DNA from 4 places in the Rothia sp. L_38 genome. Region 1 is predicted to be linked to each of the others. Evidence: riboswitches for the same ligand, from Rfam matches in the RefSeq annotation. Region 1 holds a riboswitch; each other region holds the start of a gene.
What was found. A riboswitch is a leader RNA that binds a small molecule or an ion and turns the genes downstream of it on or off. The one in region 1 is predicted to bind S-adenosylmethionine.

Region 1 (4,459 bases):
AACCTCTGCCGCCTGTGGAGCGCCCTGCTCTAACCGTCGGCACGGCATAAAGACGATAAGGACGCCGCCCTGCACTCCCCTGCCCGTTGGCAGGAAGGTGCGGGGCGGCGTCCTTACAGCTCTAAGACCTAGTGGCCTGCGTCCTCAGCCTTCTCAGCGTTCTCAATCGCCAGCTTGAGGAAGTCACGGGCCGGGGTGTCGGCAGCGGAGGGCTTACCCGCGTAGGCACCGCGGTACTTGGCAGCCGGGTGACGCTCGTCCACGTACTTGTTACCCTCACCGAAGAGGCTCTCGCGCAGGGTGGAACCCTCATAGGCGGTGCGGTAGCGGCCGCGCTTCTGCAGCTCGGGAACAACGAACTCAACGAAGTCCTCAAAGGAGCCAGGGGAAACGTGGTAAGCCAGGTTGATGCCGTCCAGGCCGCCCTCGTCAATCCACTTCTCCAGCTCATCGGCAACAGTCTGGGGGGAACCCACCAAAACCGCACCCATGCCGCCGGTGGCGCAGTGCTCGGCGATGTCCTTGCGGGTCCACTCCTTCTCCTTATCCTGCAGGGTGAAGGGGGTCAGGAAGGACTGAATCGACTCGGTCTCAACGTACTTGAGAGCCTCGTCCTCATCGAACTGGTCCAGGTCAAGGCCGCTCCAGCCGCCGATGATGCCCTGGGACGCCTCAACGTTCTGGTACTTGAGGTACTCGGCGTACTTGGCCTGAGCCTTCTCGTCAGTCTCGTCCACAACAACGGAGAGCATAGCCAGGATCTTGACGTCATCGCGCTTGCGGCCGGCCTTTTCAGCCTCAGAACGGATACGCTCGGTCAGAACCTTGGTCAGGTGGGGGCGCAGGGCGGTGATGAAGATAGCCTCAGCGTGCTGGCCAGAGAAAGCCTGGCCACGGGAAGACGCACCGGCCTGGAAAATCACGGGGGTGCGCTGGGGGGAAGGCTCACTCAGGGCGATGCCGGGAACCTGGAAGTACTTGCCCTTGTGCAGGATGGGGTGCACCTTCGAGGGATCAGCGAAGACGCCGTTTTCGCGGTCGCGGGGTACCGAGCCGTCCTCCCAGGAGCCCTCCCAGAGCTTGTAACAGACATCGAGAAACTCTTCGGCAATCTCGTAGCGCTCATCGTGCTCAATCTGCCCGGGCAGACCCTGGTTCTCAGCAGCAGACTGCAGGTAGGAGGTCACCACATTGAAGCCCACACGGCCGCCGGTCAGGTGATCCAGGGTGGAGTAGGAACGGGCCAGGGTGTAGGGCTGGTTGTAGGTGACAGCGGCAGTCACGCCAAAGCCCAGGTGCTCGGTCACAGCGGCCATAGCAGAAATCTGCAAGAAGGGGTCACCCACAGGAACCTGGGCGCCGTCCTTGAGGACGGGAGCTACTGAATCCTTGTAGACATCGTAGACACCCACCACGTCAGCGATAAAGACAGCGTCGAACAGACCCTTCTCGCAGACCTTAGCCAGGTCGGTCCAGTACTTGATGGTGTTGTACTCATCCGCCCGGTTACGGGGGTGACGCCACAGACCAAAGCTCTGGTGGCTGGTGGTGGTCATATCGAAGGCGTTGACGACGATGCGCTTCTTCTCGGTCATGAACCGGGCCCTTTCACAGGTGGTGCTTGGCCCTCCGCGCCCGTGCTGCCACCGGCGTCCTTACCCAAAGTAAAAGGCACCGAGCCTTCGCGAAGGTGGCGCCTGGTTGCGCCGTACTTGCATTACTGCCTGATCCTCATCTGGGGCACCCCGCTACGGGAGAGGGTTGCCGCCCAACTAGCCAGAGCTTCGCGTTGGGACTCTTGATCTTGAGATTTAGTGTAGCCCGCCCAGCACGCCCAGGTGCAAGCATCTGAGGCTACGTTTCACATTGTGGCACGGGGTGAGTCGCGTGTAACCGGGCAGCGAGTTTCGGTCAGTTTTACCCACAGCGTCACACTCGTAACCGGCCGAAATACCGCGTCATACTCTTGCCCAGTTCCAACAAACGCCCCTAGCGTTGAAAGCGTTAACCATCCAGAGCGACCGAGAGACTTGGCTCAACGACGTCGCAGCAACCTCCCTCACTACAGGGGTCGGTGCTAACGCCAAGAGACGATGGAGAAAAGCATGAGCGCACCCACGCTAGAACGCACCCCCACCACCCTCACCGCCTGCGGCATTGACTTCAAGGCCGTCGGCAAAACCTTCATCGGCGAGCGCGGCGAGACCCGCACCGTCCTTGAAGACGTCTCCTTCACCGCCTACCCCGGTGAGATTATCTCGATCATTGGTTCCTCGGGTTGCGGCAAGTCCACCCTCTTACGGGCTGCCGCGGGCCTGGGCGCAGCGACCGCCGGTACCGTCACCATCGATGGCAGCCCGGTGCGCGGCCTGGACTCCCGCGTGGCAATTGGCTTCCAGGAGCCCCGCCTGCTGCCCTGGCGTACCGTTGAGAAGAATGTTGCCCTGGGGTTGCCCAAGGGAACACCCAAGGACGCCGCCCGCGAGCAGGTTGCCCGCCTTCTGGACGTCGTGGGGCTGGCAGACTACGCCCAGCACCGCCCCCGTGAGATTTCCGGTGGCATGGCTCAGCGCGCCTCCCTGGCACGGGCGCTGGCGCGGAACCCCGGCGTCCTTCTGCTCGATGAGCCCTTCGGCGCCCTCGATGCCCTCACCCGCATCAACATGCAGGATCTGCTGCTCGATATTCATGCCCACGACCCGGCCACCGTCCTGCTGGTCACCCACGACGTGGAAGAAGCCCTCTACCTCTCAGACCGGGTGATTGTGCTGGGTAAGCCGGACCCCACCGCACCCGCGACGATTGCCCGCATTGTTGAGGTGCCCGATCACCGCCCGCGCGACCGCGGCAACCCAGCGCTATCGTCCCTGCGTAAAGAACTTTTGGCCGAACTCGGCGTTGAAGAACACTAGGAACACACATGTCACTCATTTCTCGTCTCACCACCACTTCTGCCCTGCTCGCAACCGGCACCCTTCTGCTCACTGGCTGCTTGGCTGGGGAAAACGCTTCTACCGCTGACACTTCTGCCGCTGCGGGCGACACCACCGTCACCATCGACTACGCCACCTACAACCCGCTCTCCCTGATTATCAAGGAAAAGGGTTGGCTTGAGACCGCCCTACAAGAGCAGGGTAAGGACGTCGAGTGGGTACAGTCAGCCGGTTCGAACAAGGCTAATGAGGCCCTGCGTTCCGGTGCGATTGACGTGGGTTCCACCGCGGGCTCAGCTGCCCTGCTGGCTCGCTCTAACGGCTCCCCCATTCAGGTGATTGACCTCTACTCCCAGCCCGAGTGGTCAGCTCTGGTGACCCGCACCGATACCGGTATCTCATCGGTGAAAGACCTGGCCGGTAAAAAGGTAGCCGTCACCAAGGGCACCGACCCCTACTTCTTCCTGCTCCAAGCTCTTGAAGAAGCAGGTGTGTCACCCGATGAGGTCACCATCGAGCAGCTACAGCACGCCGACGGCCGCACCGCCCTCAACCAGGGCACCGTAGACGCCTGGAGCGGCCTTGACCCCATCATGGCCAGCGCCGAAATTGAGGACGGCAACATCCTCTTCTACCGCAACGTCGACTTCAACACCTACGGCTTCCTGAACGCCACCGAGGACTTCATCGAGAGCGACCCCGAAGCCGCCCAGACCATCGTTGACGTCTACGAATACGCCCGCGACTGGGCACTCGCCAACGAAGAAGAGGCCGTGCAGATTCTGGCGGACGGCTCCGGAATTGAGCTTGAAACCGCCCAGGTCGTCTGGGACCGCACCTACCTCGATATCGATAACGTACCCGGCGACAAGCAGCTCGCCGTGCTGGAGAAGGTCGGCCCCTACCTGGTTGAATCCGGCGACGTTGCCTCACAAGACGAAGTAGACACCGCCCTGGGCAGCATCGTCAACGATACCTTTGCCCAGAAGGCCGACCCCGCCCGCATTTCAACCCTGGTGGCTGAGTAATCATGTCAGTTACCTCTGATCTCACCACCCAACCGGCAACCCGCCGCCGTCTGGCGCGCACCGAAACACCGGCGTCCGCGAAGGTACCCCGCCGCCCCCTGCTCACCCGCCGCTGGGCACCCTGGCTCGGCGCCCTGCTTCCCCCTGGTTCTGCTGGCGCTCTGGCAGTACCTGAGCACCGCCGGAGTCTTTAGCGCGGTGCAGCTCCCTGCCCCTTCGAAGGTAGTTGCTGCCGCCCTTGATCTGGCAGGACGCGGGCAGCTCGGCCTGCACGTTGCTATCTCGACCCAGCGCGTGGTTCTGGGCTTCAGCATCGGGGCTACCCTCGGGCTGGTGCTCGGAGCCTGGGTAGGGCTCTCCCGCTGGGCCCAGGTGCTCGCCGCCCCCACCATCGGCGCCCTACGCGCTGTACCGTCGCTGGCCTGGGTGCCGCTGCTGCTGCTCTGGATCGGCATCGGTGAGAACTCCAAGGTCACCCTCATCGCTATCGGCGCCTTC
Region 2 (4,459 bases), on a different contig from region 1:
CCGCCACTACCGCGCCACCAACGCCAAGGGCGACACCCTCGACTTCGGCCAGGGTGAAGGCCTGCTCACCCCGGTTGAACTGCTCCTAGCCGCAATCGCAGGCTGCTCCGCCATCGACGTCGATGTGGTCACCGGCCGCAAATCAGAACCCGAAACCTTCACCGTGCACTCATCTGGCCTGCGCAAGGTCGACGAGAACAAGGCCGTGAGCCTCGACGATATCGAAGTCAGCTTCAACGTGCGCTTCCCCGCTACCGAAGAAGGCGAAAAAGCCCGCTCCATGGTCGACCGCCTGATCAAACTCTCCGCCGAAAAAGACTGCACCGTCTCCCGCACCGTCGAACACGGCGCGTCCGTCACCTTCATCAACGAAGATAAGCAGAGCTAAATCACGCTGCCCGCCCGGGGGTGCAGGGCGCTCGCGGTGGTAATCTAAAGTTTGTCTTATGCCCCCTAAGCAAAACTGTTGGGGGCTCATTACCACCGAAAGTAGCAGCACACTATGTCTACTGAAGCGCAGTCTGCACCCACCGGGCAGACCAAAGAAGAGCTCAAGCGCGGCCTAGCCAGCCGCCACCTCTCCATGATCGCCATCGGCGGCGCCATCGGCACCGGCCTCTTTGTTGCCTCTGGCTCCACCATCGCTGAAGCCGGCCCCGGCGGCGCCCTGCTGGCCTACGCCCTGATTGGCATCATGGTGTTGCTCCTCATGCAGTCCCTGGGCGAAATGGCAGCAAACCTGCCCGTCGCAGGCTCCTTCCAGACCTTCGCCTCCCGCTACGTCTCAGACTCCTTCGGCTTCGCCATGGGCTGGAACTACTGGTTCAACTGGGCCATTACCGTGGCTGCTGAGCTGGTGGCCGCCGGCGTCATTATGTCCTACTGGCTCCCCGACGTCCCCGGCTGGATCTGGGCAGGAACCTTCCTGGCCATCATCCTGGGTATCAATGTGCTTTCGGCCCGCTCCTACGGCGAATCAGAGTTCTGGCTGGCTACCATCAAGGTGGTCACCGTTATCGTCTTCCTGATTGCCGGCGTCGCCATGATTTTCGGCATCCTGGGCAACCACGACAACGGTTTCGCTAACTGGACCGACGGCGAAGCACCCTTCAAGGGTGGCTTCCTCTCTATCCTGGCTATCTTCATGGTCGCCGGTTTCTCCTTCCAGGGCACCGAAATGATCGGTGTTGCCGCTGGTGAATCTGAGAACCCCCGCCGCGACGTTCCCCGCGCCCTCAAGAGCGTTTTCTGGCGCATTATGCTCTTCTACATCGGTGCTATCGCTATCATCGGTACCCTGATTCCCTACACCAGCCCCAACCTGCTGCGGGCGGACGCCACCGACATCGCCTACTCACCTTTCACCATGGTCTTTGAGAACCTGGGAGTTGCTTTTGCTGCTTCGGTGATGAACGCCGTCATTCTGACCGCGATTCTCTCTGCCGGTAACTCGGGCCTCTACGTTTCGTCCCGTATGCTCTACGCCCTGGCGCTGGAGGGGCGTGCTCCCAAGATTTTTGCCCGCGTGAACTCCCGCGGCATTCCCATGCCCGCCCTGCTCATGACCGCCGCTATCGGCCTCTTCGGCTTCGTCTCTGCCGTAGTGGGCGAGGGCTCTGCCTACACCTGGCTGATTAACATCTCTGGCCTGTCGGGCTTCATCACCTGGGTGGGTGTGGCGATCTGCCACTACCGCTTCCGCCGCGCTTACGTCGCCCAGGGTAATGATGTGAACGACCTGCCCTACAAGGCTCCTCTCTTCCCGATTGGCCCCATCGTGGCGCTGCTGATGTGCCTGCTGGTGATTGCCGGCCAGAACTACAACGCTATTTTTGCTGGCCACTGGTTTGAGGTTGTCTCGGCCTACATCGGCCTGCCCATCATTATTGGTGTCTGGCTGGTGCACAAGCTGGTAACCGGCTCAAAGACTATTCCGCTCAAGGACGTGGACGTCTCAGGCCTTGAGGTCTCAGGCAAGTAAGTTCCTGTGAGAGAAAGGGGAGGGCACCGGGTTTTCCGGAGCCCTCCCTTTTTCATAGGGTAGGACGCCTGTGAGCGGGGGAGTGGGCCGGGCTAGAATGGTGTGGTTTGGTTTTGTTTTCTGCGTAAGTGTTCTGGGTTGAAAGGTGTGGCCGCGTGGCTAAGCTCTATTTCCGTTTTGGCGCCATGAATTCGGGTAAGTCGACTGCGCTGTTGCAGGCTGCCCATAACTATGAGGAGCGTGGCCAGCGGGTGCTGCTGGCCAAGCCGCAGGTGGACACCAAGGGCGATACTGAGATCGTGTCCCGCCTGGGGGTGACCCGTCAGGCTGATTTTTTGGTGGGTGCTGAGGATTCGGTACGCGATCTCTTCCACGCTGCTGCTGAGCCTAATGCTGATGACGACCGTATGCACTGGCATCTGCCCGTCTCCTGCCTGCTGGTGGATGAGGCCCAGTTTTTGACCGCTGAGCAGGTGGATGATCTCATGCGGATTGCGGTGGAAGAGAACGTGCCGGTGATGTGCTACGGCATTCGTACAGACTTTAGAACGCGGGCCTTCCCCGGCTCTGCCCGCCTGCTGGAGATTGCCCACACGCTGGAAGAGCTCAAGACTATTTGTCGGTGCGGACGGAAGGCGCTCTTTAACGGCCGTACTGTTGATGGAAAGTTTGTTTTTGCCGGTGACCAGGTGGCCATTGACGGTGTGCATGTGGGCTACGAGTCCCTCTGCCCCACCTGCTACCTGGAGGAATCGGGCGGCAAGCTCTACCAATAGCAGCCCTCTTGCACGTGTGGATTTTTTCCTGCTAAAGTAATCATCACGATTCAGAAGCCCAACGCAAAGCCCTTTGACTTGTTGGCTGGCAACCGCCTGACGCAGACGGTGCCCTCAAAGGAAAATCGGTCACCCGCCAAAAGGCCCGGTGAAAGCGCGATTATTTAGGAGGCCCACTGTGGTTTCATTTTTTCCTTTTTCAAAGTCTTCAGCTTCAGCAAAAGCTACTTCAGGCTCTGCTCACACCGATCAGCGGAAGAACGTGCCGCTTAGCCAGCGGTGCACCCTACATTCAGCTGGGCACGGAATTGTCCCGGCAATTGGTATCAATGCGTCGAACATGACCTGGCAGGAAGCTACGATTATTGCCGTGCGGGGTACGCGCGTGCAACTGAAAATCGACGGGCAAAGCCGGTATTTCTGGAACCATGATTCGACTCGTCTTTTTGAGTTTCTTAGCGCGACGGACGGCCAGGTGCGTAGCGCATCGGGGGAGAGAAAGGACGCGGGTGCCCCTGTTCTTCTATGGAATGAGGAGCACAAGCTACTCGGGCTGCGAGAGGGCAAGATCTTTTCTTTAAGCCATCTTTCACCGGAACCCTTGACTGTTTGCGTTACCGCTGAAAATCGCTAACCGAGACTATAGATAAGGGGTCGGCTACAGACTAGATCTGTAGCCGATCTTTTTATTCAAGCCTCAGATAAAATCCATCGTTAGACTGGTAAACCCAAGGAATAAATTTTCTTTAGAAAATATTGTGGTAGGTATGAAGGTTTCTATTCTTGGCGCCGGTAAGCTCGGCACAGCTCTTGCCCGTCTCTCTGTTGCTGCTGGCCATGAGACGCTGATTTATGCCAGGCCAAAGCCACTGCTAGATATTATTTTGAGTTCTCTTGTGCCAGAAGCCCAGCTAGTGGATTTTGAGAGCGCACTGAAAGCTGACATCGTCATTGTGGCTCTGCCCCGAACTGCTCTTCCCAATTTTGATTTTTCTGCTGCTCATGGGCTTGTAGTGGACGCGACCAATCCATGGGAATCTGCTGGGACGGCTGGAACTGAATTTGAGCTGCCCGGGGTGCAGGTGCCTGTTGTCCGAACGCTTAACCATATTGCCTATGATGATTTGACTTCTGACAGCCGGGTTTTGAACCCTCATGCTCTACCGCGTGCTGTTGCAGTGATTGACGCGGGGCAGGGGGATAAGGCACTGGAGACCGCTTGTGAGCTGGTTAGCTCTTTGGGGTTTGACGTGGTTCTTATGCCTGAAAGTGCAGCCCACCTTTTTGAGCCGGACAGCCCCGCCTTCGGAGCTTTTCTAACGAAAGAGCAGATGGAGGAACTGCGCAGTAAATAATTCTAAAGAAGTTGCTGGCAGGTATGTTTACGCTTCTAACTGTTGTGCAGTGAATACTTTCAGCCTGAGGTACAAAGCTCATGAGTATTATGGCTGATTTAGCTCGTGAACGTCATAGACTAATAGAGTTGGCAGAGAGGGTTCCCAGCTCTCGTGAGCACATGTATAGTAGTTAATAAATTCGAATATATATTCGAAAATTGTGATGAGTTGATGGGGAGACGCACGCATGCTGACTTCAGTTGAGATTTGCGCCGGTGCTGGTGGCCAGGCGCTTGGCCTTGAAATGGCTGGGTTTGAGCATCTAGCAGCCGTTGAGATTGACCCAGACGCCTGCAATACTCTTC
Region 3 (4,459 bases), on a different contig from region 1:
CGTGGTGCAGAGAGGTGACGCCCAGCTGGTCGAGTAGACGCTTTTCGGCGTGGACGCCGTCGCGGATGGTGACCAGGGGGAAGCGGGACCCCCAGGGCTTGCGGTCGGGGTCGATGCTGGCGGGGGCTGGTGAGGCGGGGCCGGTGGAGCCGTAGCAGCCGCCGAGCATGTTGGGTGAGATGACGAAGTATTTGTCGGTGTCGATGACACGACCGGGGCCAACTGCGGTGGGCCACCAGCCGGCAGCCTCGGCTGCCTCGCGGTCCTGCTCGCTGGCGTCCGCCCCTACTCGCCCTACCGAGACGTGGGTGTCGCCGGTCAGGGCGTGCAGAATCAGGATGGCGTTGTCGCCCGCCTCGTTGAGGGTGCCCCAGGTTTCGTACCCGATGGCGATGTCGGGTAGTACTACCCCTGATTCGAGGGTCAGGTCACCGATGAAGGCGTAGGTGAGTACGCCGTCGGTGCGGTGGGGGGCGCTGTCAGCGGGGCGGGCGGTCGTCATTGAGCTACCTTTCCTTAGCGAATAGCGGCAAAGCCGAGGTCGAGGTCGGCGAGGATGTCGTCGATGTGCTCGATACCTACCGAGAGGCGGATGAAGGCCGGGTTGATACCGATGGCTTCGAGTTCTTCGGTGGTGGACTGGCTGTGGGTGGTGGAGGCCGGGTGGACAGCAAGTGAGCGCACGTCACCGATGTTGACCAGCAGGGAGTGGAGGGAGAGGGAGTCCACGAACTTCTGGGCGGTTGCGGCGTCGGCGTCCTTGAGGGTGAAGCCGAGGACGGCGCCAGCCCCCTTGGGCAGGTACTTTTGGGCCAGGTCATAGTAGGGGGAATCAGGTAGACCGGAGTAGGTGACCGATTCGACCTGGGGGCGATCCTTAAGGAACTGGGCAACCTTGAGGGCATTCTCTACGTGGCGCTCGACGCGCAGGGAGAGGGTCTCAAGACCGATGGCAATATTGAAGGCGTTGGTCGGTGAGATGGATGAGCCGAGGTCGCGTAGCAGAGAGACGCGGGCTTTGAGGATGTAGGAGAGGTTGACCCCAAAAGCCCCATCTGCACCGAGATCACGGGCATAGACCAGGCCGTGGTAGCTTTCGTCGGGCTGGTTGAAGAGGGGGTACTTGTCGGGGTAAGCACCGTAGTCGAAGTTGCCGGAGTCGACGATGACGCCGCCGACCGAGGTGCCGTGACCACCGAGGTACTTGGTGGCTGAGTGGATGACCACGTCAGCTCCGTGCTTGATGGGGTTGAGCAGGTAGGGGGTGGCAATGGTGTTATCGACGATGAGCGGTACCCCAGCCTCGTGGGCCACGGTCGAAACAGCCTCAATATCAAGCACATCGCCGCGGGGGTTAGGCAGGGTTTCTGCGTAGAAGGCCTTGGTGTTCTCGCGGGCGGCAGCTCTCCAGGATTCAGGGTCGGCGGGATCATCGACGAAGGTGGTTTCAATACCCAGGTTCTTGAGGGTGTACTTGAGCAGGTTGAAGCTACCGCCGTAGAGGGAGGGGGAAGCAACAACGTGGTCACCGGCTCCTGCGATATTCAGAATCGCGAAGGTGGAGGCTGCCTGGCCACTAGCTAGAAGCAGGGCGCCGACGCCGCCTTCCAGGGCCGCGATGCGGTTTTCGACCGCTTCCTGGGTGGGGTTGTTGATGCGGGAGTAGATGGGTCCCAGCTCGGAGAGGGCGAAGCGGCCTGCTGCCTGGGCGGAGTCCTTGAAGACAAAGGACGTGGTCTGGTAGATGGGCAGGGCGCGAGCGCCGGTTGCCGCGTCGGGTTCCTGGCCCGCGTGAATCTGCTGGGTTTCGAACTTCCAGCCGGTGGGGTTTGAGGGGGTGGGAACGGTGTTCTCGGTGGTCATGCGGTTTCTCCTAGTGAAGGATTCTTTCAGTGTTCTCTTGGAACGGGCCGCATGCCGTATCTTCCGCCCGGGTAAGGAGGAAAAGAATCTGATGCCCTCGCAGAAGATAGAGGCACATCGGTCCCGCGCTTGCGTACCTGGTTCTCGGTGGGTACGCCAGGTCTTCACCCAGGGCACCCCACCGCGAGTGGAGGGTTGCCGACCAGCTAGCTGGGGCTTAGCGCTGGTTCTCTTGACCTGCCTCTAGTTTGGCTTGAGTGCCCGGGGAGCGTCAAGATGAGGCTCTAAAGTTTCAGCATGTGTCCTTGTATTGCATACGTTACGTTCTATGGCCGTCATTTAGAATGGTGGGAAGCGAGTTATTACGAAAGGGCTGACGATGTCTCTGACTCCTCCTCTTGCCAAGCGTGTCCCGGTTGAGCGTACCCATCACGGCGATATTTTTATTGATCACTATGAGTGGTTGCGTGATAAGGAGAGCGAAGAGGTTCTAGAGCACCTGCGCGCTGAGAATGCCTACACCGAGGCGGTCACTGAAGATCAGCAGCCCCTTCGCGATGCTATTTTTGAAGAGATTAAGGGGCGCACCCAGTTGACCGACATGTCGGTGCCTTCCCGCCGCGGGGCCTGGTGGTACTTTAACCGCACGGTTGCCGGCGAGCAGTACCCGGTCATGTGCCGCGTCCCCGCTCTGACCGAGGGCAGCGTTGAAGAGCGCTACCAGCCGCCGGTCGTCCGCCCCGGTGAACCGCTCGACGGTGAGCAGGTAGTGCTGGACTGTAACGAGTTCGCCCGCGATATGGCCTTTTTCTCGCTGGGTTCCTTTCAGGTAACCCGCGACGGTTCCCTGCTGACCTTCGGTGTGGACGATTCAGGCGATGAGCGCTACACCCAGTACTTCAAGAACCTCGATACCGGTGAGATTCTTGAAGAGAAAATTGAGGACGTCTTTGCAGGGGCCTTCTTTGCCTCTGGAGCCAAGCACCTGATTTATTCGGTAGCCGATGAGTCCTGGCGCCCCTACGAAGTGCGCGCTCACGCCATTGGCACCAGCGCATCTGAAGATTTTGCCCTCTACCGCGAAGACGATAACGGCCTCTGGTTGGGTGCAGGTATGTCATCCTCCCGTACCCACGTAGTCATTACTTCATCCAACTCTGAGTACTCAGAGACCCGCATTATCAACATTCATGAGCTTGGTCAGCTAGAGCCCACCCTCATTATGAAGCGGGACGCCGGTATCGAGTACTCCACCGATATCATCGACGTGGAGGGCACCGGCTATCTGGTCATCGGCCATAACCACGAGGCCCCCAACGGTGAAATTGTACTGGCGCCCCTGCGGGAAGAGCACGTGCCCTTTGCCGATTTCAAGGCTAGCTGGATTCCCCTGGTGCCCCACCGCGAGGACGTCCGCCTAGAGGGTTTCAAGTTCTCCCGCAACCATCTGGTGCTCATGGCCCGCGAGAACACCACCGTTAAAGTATTCGTTGCCCCGCGTACCGCTCTCGCTGAGCAGGCAGCTTCTGCCCACCCCCAGGGTATTGACCTCTACGAGCCCGGCGGATTCACCGAAGAGCTCTACACGTCAGCCTTCTCCGGTGTGAACATCATGTCCCCGGTCATCCGCCTGAACTACACCTCCTACCTCACCCCCAGCAGCGTCTACGACTACTTCCCCGATACCGACGACCTCGTACTGCGCCGCCGCACCCCCGTCATCGGCTACGAGCCCGAGAACTACACCGCCTACCGCATGTGGGCACCGGCAGCGGACGGAGCCATGATTCCGCTCTCCGTCATGCACCGCGCCGACCTCGATAAGGCCCAGGAAAACCCCGTGATTCAGTACGGCTACGGGTCCTATGAGTCCTCCATGGACCCCTATTTCTCCACCGCCCGCCTCAGCGTGCTGGACCGCGGCGTCATCTTCGTCGTTGCCCACATCCGCGGTGGCGGCGAAATGGGCCGCGCCTGGTACACCGAGGGCAAGAAGCTGGCCAAGAAAAACACCTTCACCGACTTCATCGACGCCACCGACTTCCTAGCCTCCCAGGCCTGGGTGGACGCTGCCCGTATCGGCATCATGGGTGGATCAGCCGGCGGCCTGCTCATGGGCGCCGTCGTCAACATGGCCCCCGAAAAATACGCGGCCTGCCTGGCCCAGGTCCCCTTCGTGGACGCCCTCACCACCATTCTCGACCCCAACCTGCCGCTCTCGGCCCTGGAATGGGAAGAATGGGGCAACCCCATCACCGACAAGGAGGTCTACGACTACATGAAGTCCTACACCCCCTACGAAAACATCCGCCCCGTCAAGTACCCGGCCATCGCAGCTGTTACCTCCCTCAACGACACCCGCGTCTTCTACGTCGAACCGGCTAAGTGGGTAGCAGCCCTGCGCGAAACCATCGACCCGACCTCCCCCACTCCCCTGCTCAAAATTGAGATGGACGGCGGCCACGGTGGCGGCTCAGGCCGCTACACCGCCTGGCGCGAAATCGCCTGGGACTACTCCTTCCTGCTCACCCACCTGGGTGCCACTAGCGTCACGGAGTAAACCCGCTCATGCCCCCGTCCGCTGATCTAGTAGATC
Region 4 (4,459 bases), on a different contig from region 1:
AAAAAATCGCGCTGGCTACTGCTATAGCCCTTTCTGCAACATCTCTGACAGGATTATCGGAGGCCTGTGCTTCTTCTAATATCAAGGAAATAAGAGAAAAATGTTTCGCTTAAAAAATATACCGATAGAGCAAAGAAAGAGATATCTAAGCTATATATTTTGGGGTCTTGTAGCAGTCTGGACCATTCTGCTTCTCACAGATGTCCCTAGAGGATGGAGACTTATTCCGGCCTTACCAGCTTCCTTAATAATCTATCTGTATTTTATGCCTTCAAATAAAACTTTGGATGATCTCATGAAATACAAGCATCTTGAAAATCCCAGTCCTGAAGAGATTAAGGCCTACCGAGCCGCTCATCCTGACGTAGGGTTTACAGAAGCCATTCTAGAACTTAAGAAAGAGAAAGCCGGTACTGCATAAAGCAGAAAATACTGAACCTTTCCATATATCAAGGGCAGGGGCTACTTACGCCCCTGCCCCCTGAGTTTAGTAGTACCAGTTGCTGTAGCATTTACAGCCCCTAATAAAATAAAGGAGCTAGATCGCCTGGTTGAAAATGCGGTGAAGATAACCGGCCCATCTCGCCCCGGCGGTAGAGTGGGAGCCATGAGCAGTGAAACTTCGTATGTGATGATTACCGGTGCTTCAGCAGGTATCGGCTCCGAGTTCGCCCGCCAGTATGCAGAAGCCGGGTACAACCTGGTACTCACCGCCCGGCGGGCCGAGGCTCTAGAAAACCTAGCAGGCCAGCTGCGCGGCAGGTTCGCGGTAGACATTGAGGTAATCCCTGCCGATTTGCTGGTGGAGCAGGACGTCACCCGCCTGGTTGAGCGCCTACAGCAGGTTGAGCACCCCGTTGAGATACTGGTCAATAATGCGGGTTTCGGGCTCGGCAAGAGCTTTGATGCAGCACCCGTAGAACGCCACCTTGACCAGGTCGACGTGCTGGCTAGGGTTCCGCTCCAGCTCATGCACACGGCGATTCTTGCCATGCTGCCTCGCGGGCGGGGTCGCATTATTAACGTCGCCTCGGTGGCAGCTTTTACCCCCGGAGGCACCTACTCGGCGGTCAAACGTTTTCTGGTGGTGGCCTCAGAATCGGCCCACCTACAGTATTCGGGCCGGGGTATCCATGTGACGGCCCTCTGCCCGGGGCTAACCCGCTCGGAGTTCCACGACGCTATGGGCCAGGGTGAGCCCAGCCTACCGAACTTTTTGTGGCTGAGCCCCCAACGGGTTGTTGCCGAAGGCATCGCCGCAGTCACGGCAGGGAAGCCGATCTGTGTGCCGTCCTTACCCTACAAGCTGGCGGTTACAGCCTCACGGGCACTACCCCGCCGGCTGGTGGCAGCTGCGATAGCGCGGACGCGAGACTACTAGATAAGGTTCCGCAGGCTCACAGCGAAGCTGCTGGCTCGGCGGCTGGCGTGAATCGCTCGTGAGCGTCAGCGAACCAGCGAGAGGGTCGGCAGCGAGCGTGAGCCTGTGGAACCTATGTTGCGGGCTCTAGTCTTCCCAGGGGTCCACCGCAGGGACCCCCCAGGACTTGTAAATCTCGGCCTTGCTCGAAATAATCTCAAGCTGGTGGACGGTCGCGGTGGCAGCCATCAGGCCCTCAAGGGCTGCTGTGGCGAGGGGGGCGGGGCGCTGCCCACCCACCAGGTGGAGGTGCTTCTCGGCGTGGCGTCCGGCCCACTCCAGTGATACCTTCGCGTCGACTTCTAGTACGTGAGAGTCGAAGCGGTCCATGAGCTCAGCGAGCCAGCGTTCGGTTTCTGGGTAGGGGTAAAGACCCTTGATTTCACCGAGGCTGAGCACTGAGATGTACATGGTGCGGTAGGAGCGGCGGCGCAGGCAGTTCACTACCTGCGGGTGCGGGTTGGCCTTGCGGATCTCAGCAAGGACATCGGAATCGAGAAGCAGACCTACCTGGCTCATGCAGCTTTCAGAACACCGTACTCAGTTGCAGGGATACCGCTGGGGTTAGGGGCCAGCAGGAAGTTGAGGAATTCGCTGCGCTCGTTGGAGATGCGGGTGTAGTCCTGGATGCTCATTGCGGTGTAGCCGCCGCGGGCGGGCACAGAGGCAGCAGAGATGTTCTTCTGAACGGTGATGTGAGGACGGTGGGCGTGAGGTCGAGCGTTTGACATGCCGTCGTTGCGCGTAAAGTGCGCATTCCTTTCGAAACTTGCTCTTGCCTGCACCAAACAGCGCCGAAATGCGCGATGCAGACCGCTTCGTCATCCGAGCCACCCGTGAACATGGGGTTGGCGTTCAACCAAAGTCGGAGCTTGACAGTTGAATCTCTTGAAGCTGGTAAAAGCATAACCCGCTGTTGGCGCTTCTGTAAACACCGGTCTCAGAAATTTTTCTTACTGTGACGAACCAGCCCGTGGGCGCTGCGGGTAAGGCGGTGCGATACGCTAGAAGACTAGGTATTTGCTCTGTTGTGAAGGTACGCCTGTGTCTACTTCTTTCCCTGAAATTCCGGTGACAGCCCCCGCCATTATTCGGCAAGTGGGCTCTGGTGCCTACACGCGGGGGCAGCGGTATATGCGGGAGGGTAACGTCATTCGTTACACCTATGACGAGCAGGCGCGAGTGCTGGAGGGGCAGGTGGCTGGCTCAGGTTCTGCCCCCTACACCGCGAGGGTGGCCTTCCCCGCGGAGGTCACCCCGGGCTCCTATGCTTTTTCGGCGACCTGTTCCTGCCCGGTGGCCCACAACTGCAAGCATGCGGTGGCGCTGATGCTGACCGCAATCGACCGTACGGCCAAGGCCAAGCGGGCTATGACGGCGTCCTCAAGTACCTGGAAGACCACAGCGAGCGCTGACGAGAAGGTGCAGGAAATCCTGGAGATGGCCGATACCGTGGGCCTGCAGCGGGCTGCAGATCTGCTGAGGGAACACCGGGGCGAGCAGGCGAGTGCCGGCACCGATGAGCAGGCGGACGCCGGTGCTCGGGCTGGGCAGTCCCTGCCAGCTTGGCGGCGGTCCCTGGCCCATTCTCTTGCTGCCCGCCCCAGCTACGATAGCCGCAACCACCGGGTGACCGGTGCCCTTGATTTGCGCCTGGTGGTGCCCGGTAAGTACGGGTGGACCAAGAACATCGGGGCGCCCCGCGTATCGCTTGAAGCTCGGCCCCTGATGATGGGTGCCCGCGGCAAGTGGATTAAGGGCGGTTTGAGCTGGGAGAAGTTTTCGGGCTCTGCCGCCGGGTCGGCGGGAACCGGCCTGCTCCCCGAGCACGCGGCCTGGTTCAATGAGTTTTACGCGGTGATTCGGGGCTCCCAGTCCATCTATTCCTCCCACCGCGACTGGGCTTCTATCTCGAATGTGGATTCTTCCCTGCTCTGGCAGATGCTGGAATCTGCTAGCGAGGTGGGTCTGTCTGTCCTCTTAGACGGCAAAGAAACCGGTCTGACTATCGCGAGCGCTCCCCAGGTTGAACTGGCCCTTGAACCGGTACCCGAGCGGGGGTCGTCCGCCGATGCCCTGCGCCTGACTCCCCTGCTCCGCTGGGGGGCCTACACCCTGCCCGCTAGTTTTACCCACAAGCTGGGCAATAACAGGCAGGGCTTTATCGCCCTGGGCGGGGCGGCCCAGGAGACCTATGTGAAGGCTGCGGCCGCTGCCCGCTGGGAGTCCACCCTGCCCTCGGCTCTGGCCCAGGCTGAGGACGTAGCGCCCGCGGACCGTCCTTCCTGGCTCACCGCCGACTCCGAGCTGGTGCTCATTCCCTTAGCTGAGCCGCTGGACGCGGTTGCCGAGTCCCTGGTATCCGGTGAGCCGGTCACCGTTCCGGCTACCGATGTCCCCGCCTTCTTTGCCGACTACTACCCTGCCCTCACTCGGGCACTGCCCATCTCAACGAGCAGCGAAGATCTTGAGCTGCCGGCCGTCCGCATGCCCACCCTGGTGCTGAGCATTGCCTTTGACGAGCCGGGCCCGCCCTTCACCGCCCACACCACCTGGCACTGGGAGTACCCGGTCAACCCCACCGGCGACGACAGCGACTTTCTCAGGCTCGATGCCCTGGGATACCCCGGTGAATACCGGGCCGATGTGCGCGATACCGCCCACGAGTACCGGGTACTCAAAGAGGTCAAAAAGATTCGCCCCGGCGTGCCCTTCACCCGCCACTACACCGAGAACTGGGGCACCCGCACCCTGCTCGAAACCTATGTGCCCGACTACGAGCAGATTGAGGGTGTGCGGGTTGATATCAAGGGCCCGAAACCTGAGTTCCGTGAGCTTGACGAAACCCCCGAAATTATCGTCACGGTGGACGACACCCGCCGCCGCGACTGGTTCGGGCTGGGCGTCGCCATCAAGGCTGGGGACTGGCATGTGGCCTTCTCAGAGGTCGTTGCCGCCCTGGCCAAGGGCCAAACCCACCTGCTCCTGGGCAACGGCCAATACTTTGCCCTTGACCGGCCCGAATTCATGAAATTACAA

Region 2: it holds a riboswitch for S-adenosylmethionine, as region 1 does, so the genes downstream of both, ACRCJM_RS00815 (hypothetical protein) here and ACRCJM_RS02020 (LLM class flavin-dependent oxidoreductase) in region 1, are expected to answer to the same signal.
Region 3: it holds a riboswitch for S-adenosylmethionine, as region 1 does, so the genes downstream of both, ACRCJM_RS10875 (O-acetylhomoserine aminocarboxypropyltransferase/cysteine synthase family protein) here and ACRCJM_RS02020 (LLM class flavin-dependent oxidoreductase) in region 1, are expected to answer to the same signal.
Region 4: it holds a riboswitch for S-adenosylmethionine, as region 1 does, so the genes downstream of both, ACRCJM_RS07455 (nuclease PIN) here and ACRCJM_RS02020 (LLM class flavin-dependent oxidoreductase) in region 1, are expected to answer to the same signal.

What each region holds. Positions count from the first base shown of each region.
Region 1 covers NZ_JBOEQD010000002.1:157,581-162,039, reverse strand. The annotation lists gene cls (cardiolipin synthase) at 1-33, shown strand, start outside; gene ACRCJM_RS02020 (LLM class flavin-dependent oxidoreductase) at 129-1,595, opposite strand; SAM riboswitch class IV at 1,704-1,804, opposite strand; SAM riboswitch class I at 2,006-2,100, shown strand; gene ACRCJM_RS02015 (ABC transporter ATP-binding protein) at 2,106-2,912, shown strand; gene ACRCJM_RS02010 (aliphatic sulfonate ABC transporter substrate-binding protein) at 2,921-3,961, shown strand; gene ACRCJM_RS02005 (ABC transporter permease) at 3,980-4,459, shown strand, end outside.
Region 2 covers NZ_JBOEQD010000001.1:176,838-181,296, forward strand. The annotation lists gene ACRCJM_RS00800 (OsmC family protein) at 1-388, shown strand, start outside; gene ACRCJM_RS00805 (amino acid permease) at 503-1,981, shown strand; gene ACRCJM_RS00810 (thymidine kinase) at 2,137-2,757, shown strand; SAM riboswitch class IV at 2,805-2,920, shown strand; gene ACRCJM_RS00815 (hypothetical protein) at 2,936-3,391, shown strand; gene ACRCJM_RS00820 (NADPH-dependent F420 reductase) at 3,525-4,112, shown strand; gene ACRCJM_RS00825 (DNA cytosine methyltransferase) at 4,342-4,459, shown strand, end outside.
Region 3 covers NZ_JBOEQD010000016.1:10,192-14,650, forward strand. The annotation lists gene metX (homoserine O-acetyltransferase MetX) at 1-502, opposite strand, end outside; gene ACRCJM_RS10875 (O-acetylhomoserine aminocarboxypropyltransferase/cysteine synthase family protein) at 517-1,863, opposite strand; SAM riboswitch class IV at 1,984-2,101, opposite strand; gene ACRCJM_RS10880 (S9 family peptidase) at 2,243-4,423, shown strand; gene ACRCJM_RS10885 (hypothetical protein) at 4,432-4,459, shown strand, end outside.
Region 4 covers NZ_JBOEQD010000008.1:44,108-48,566, forward strand. The annotation lists gene ACRCJM_RS07440 (hypothetical protein) at 101-421, shown strand; gene ACRCJM_RS07445 (SDR family NAD(P)-dependent oxidoreductase) at 608-1,381, shown strand; gene ACRCJM_RS07450 (plasmid stabilization protein) at 1,508-1,939, opposite strand; gene ACRCJM_RS07455 (nuclease PIN) at 1,936-2,151, opposite strand; SAM riboswitch class IV at 2,187-2,314, opposite strand; gene ACRCJM_RS07460 (SNF2-related protein) at 2,465-4,459, shown strand, end outside.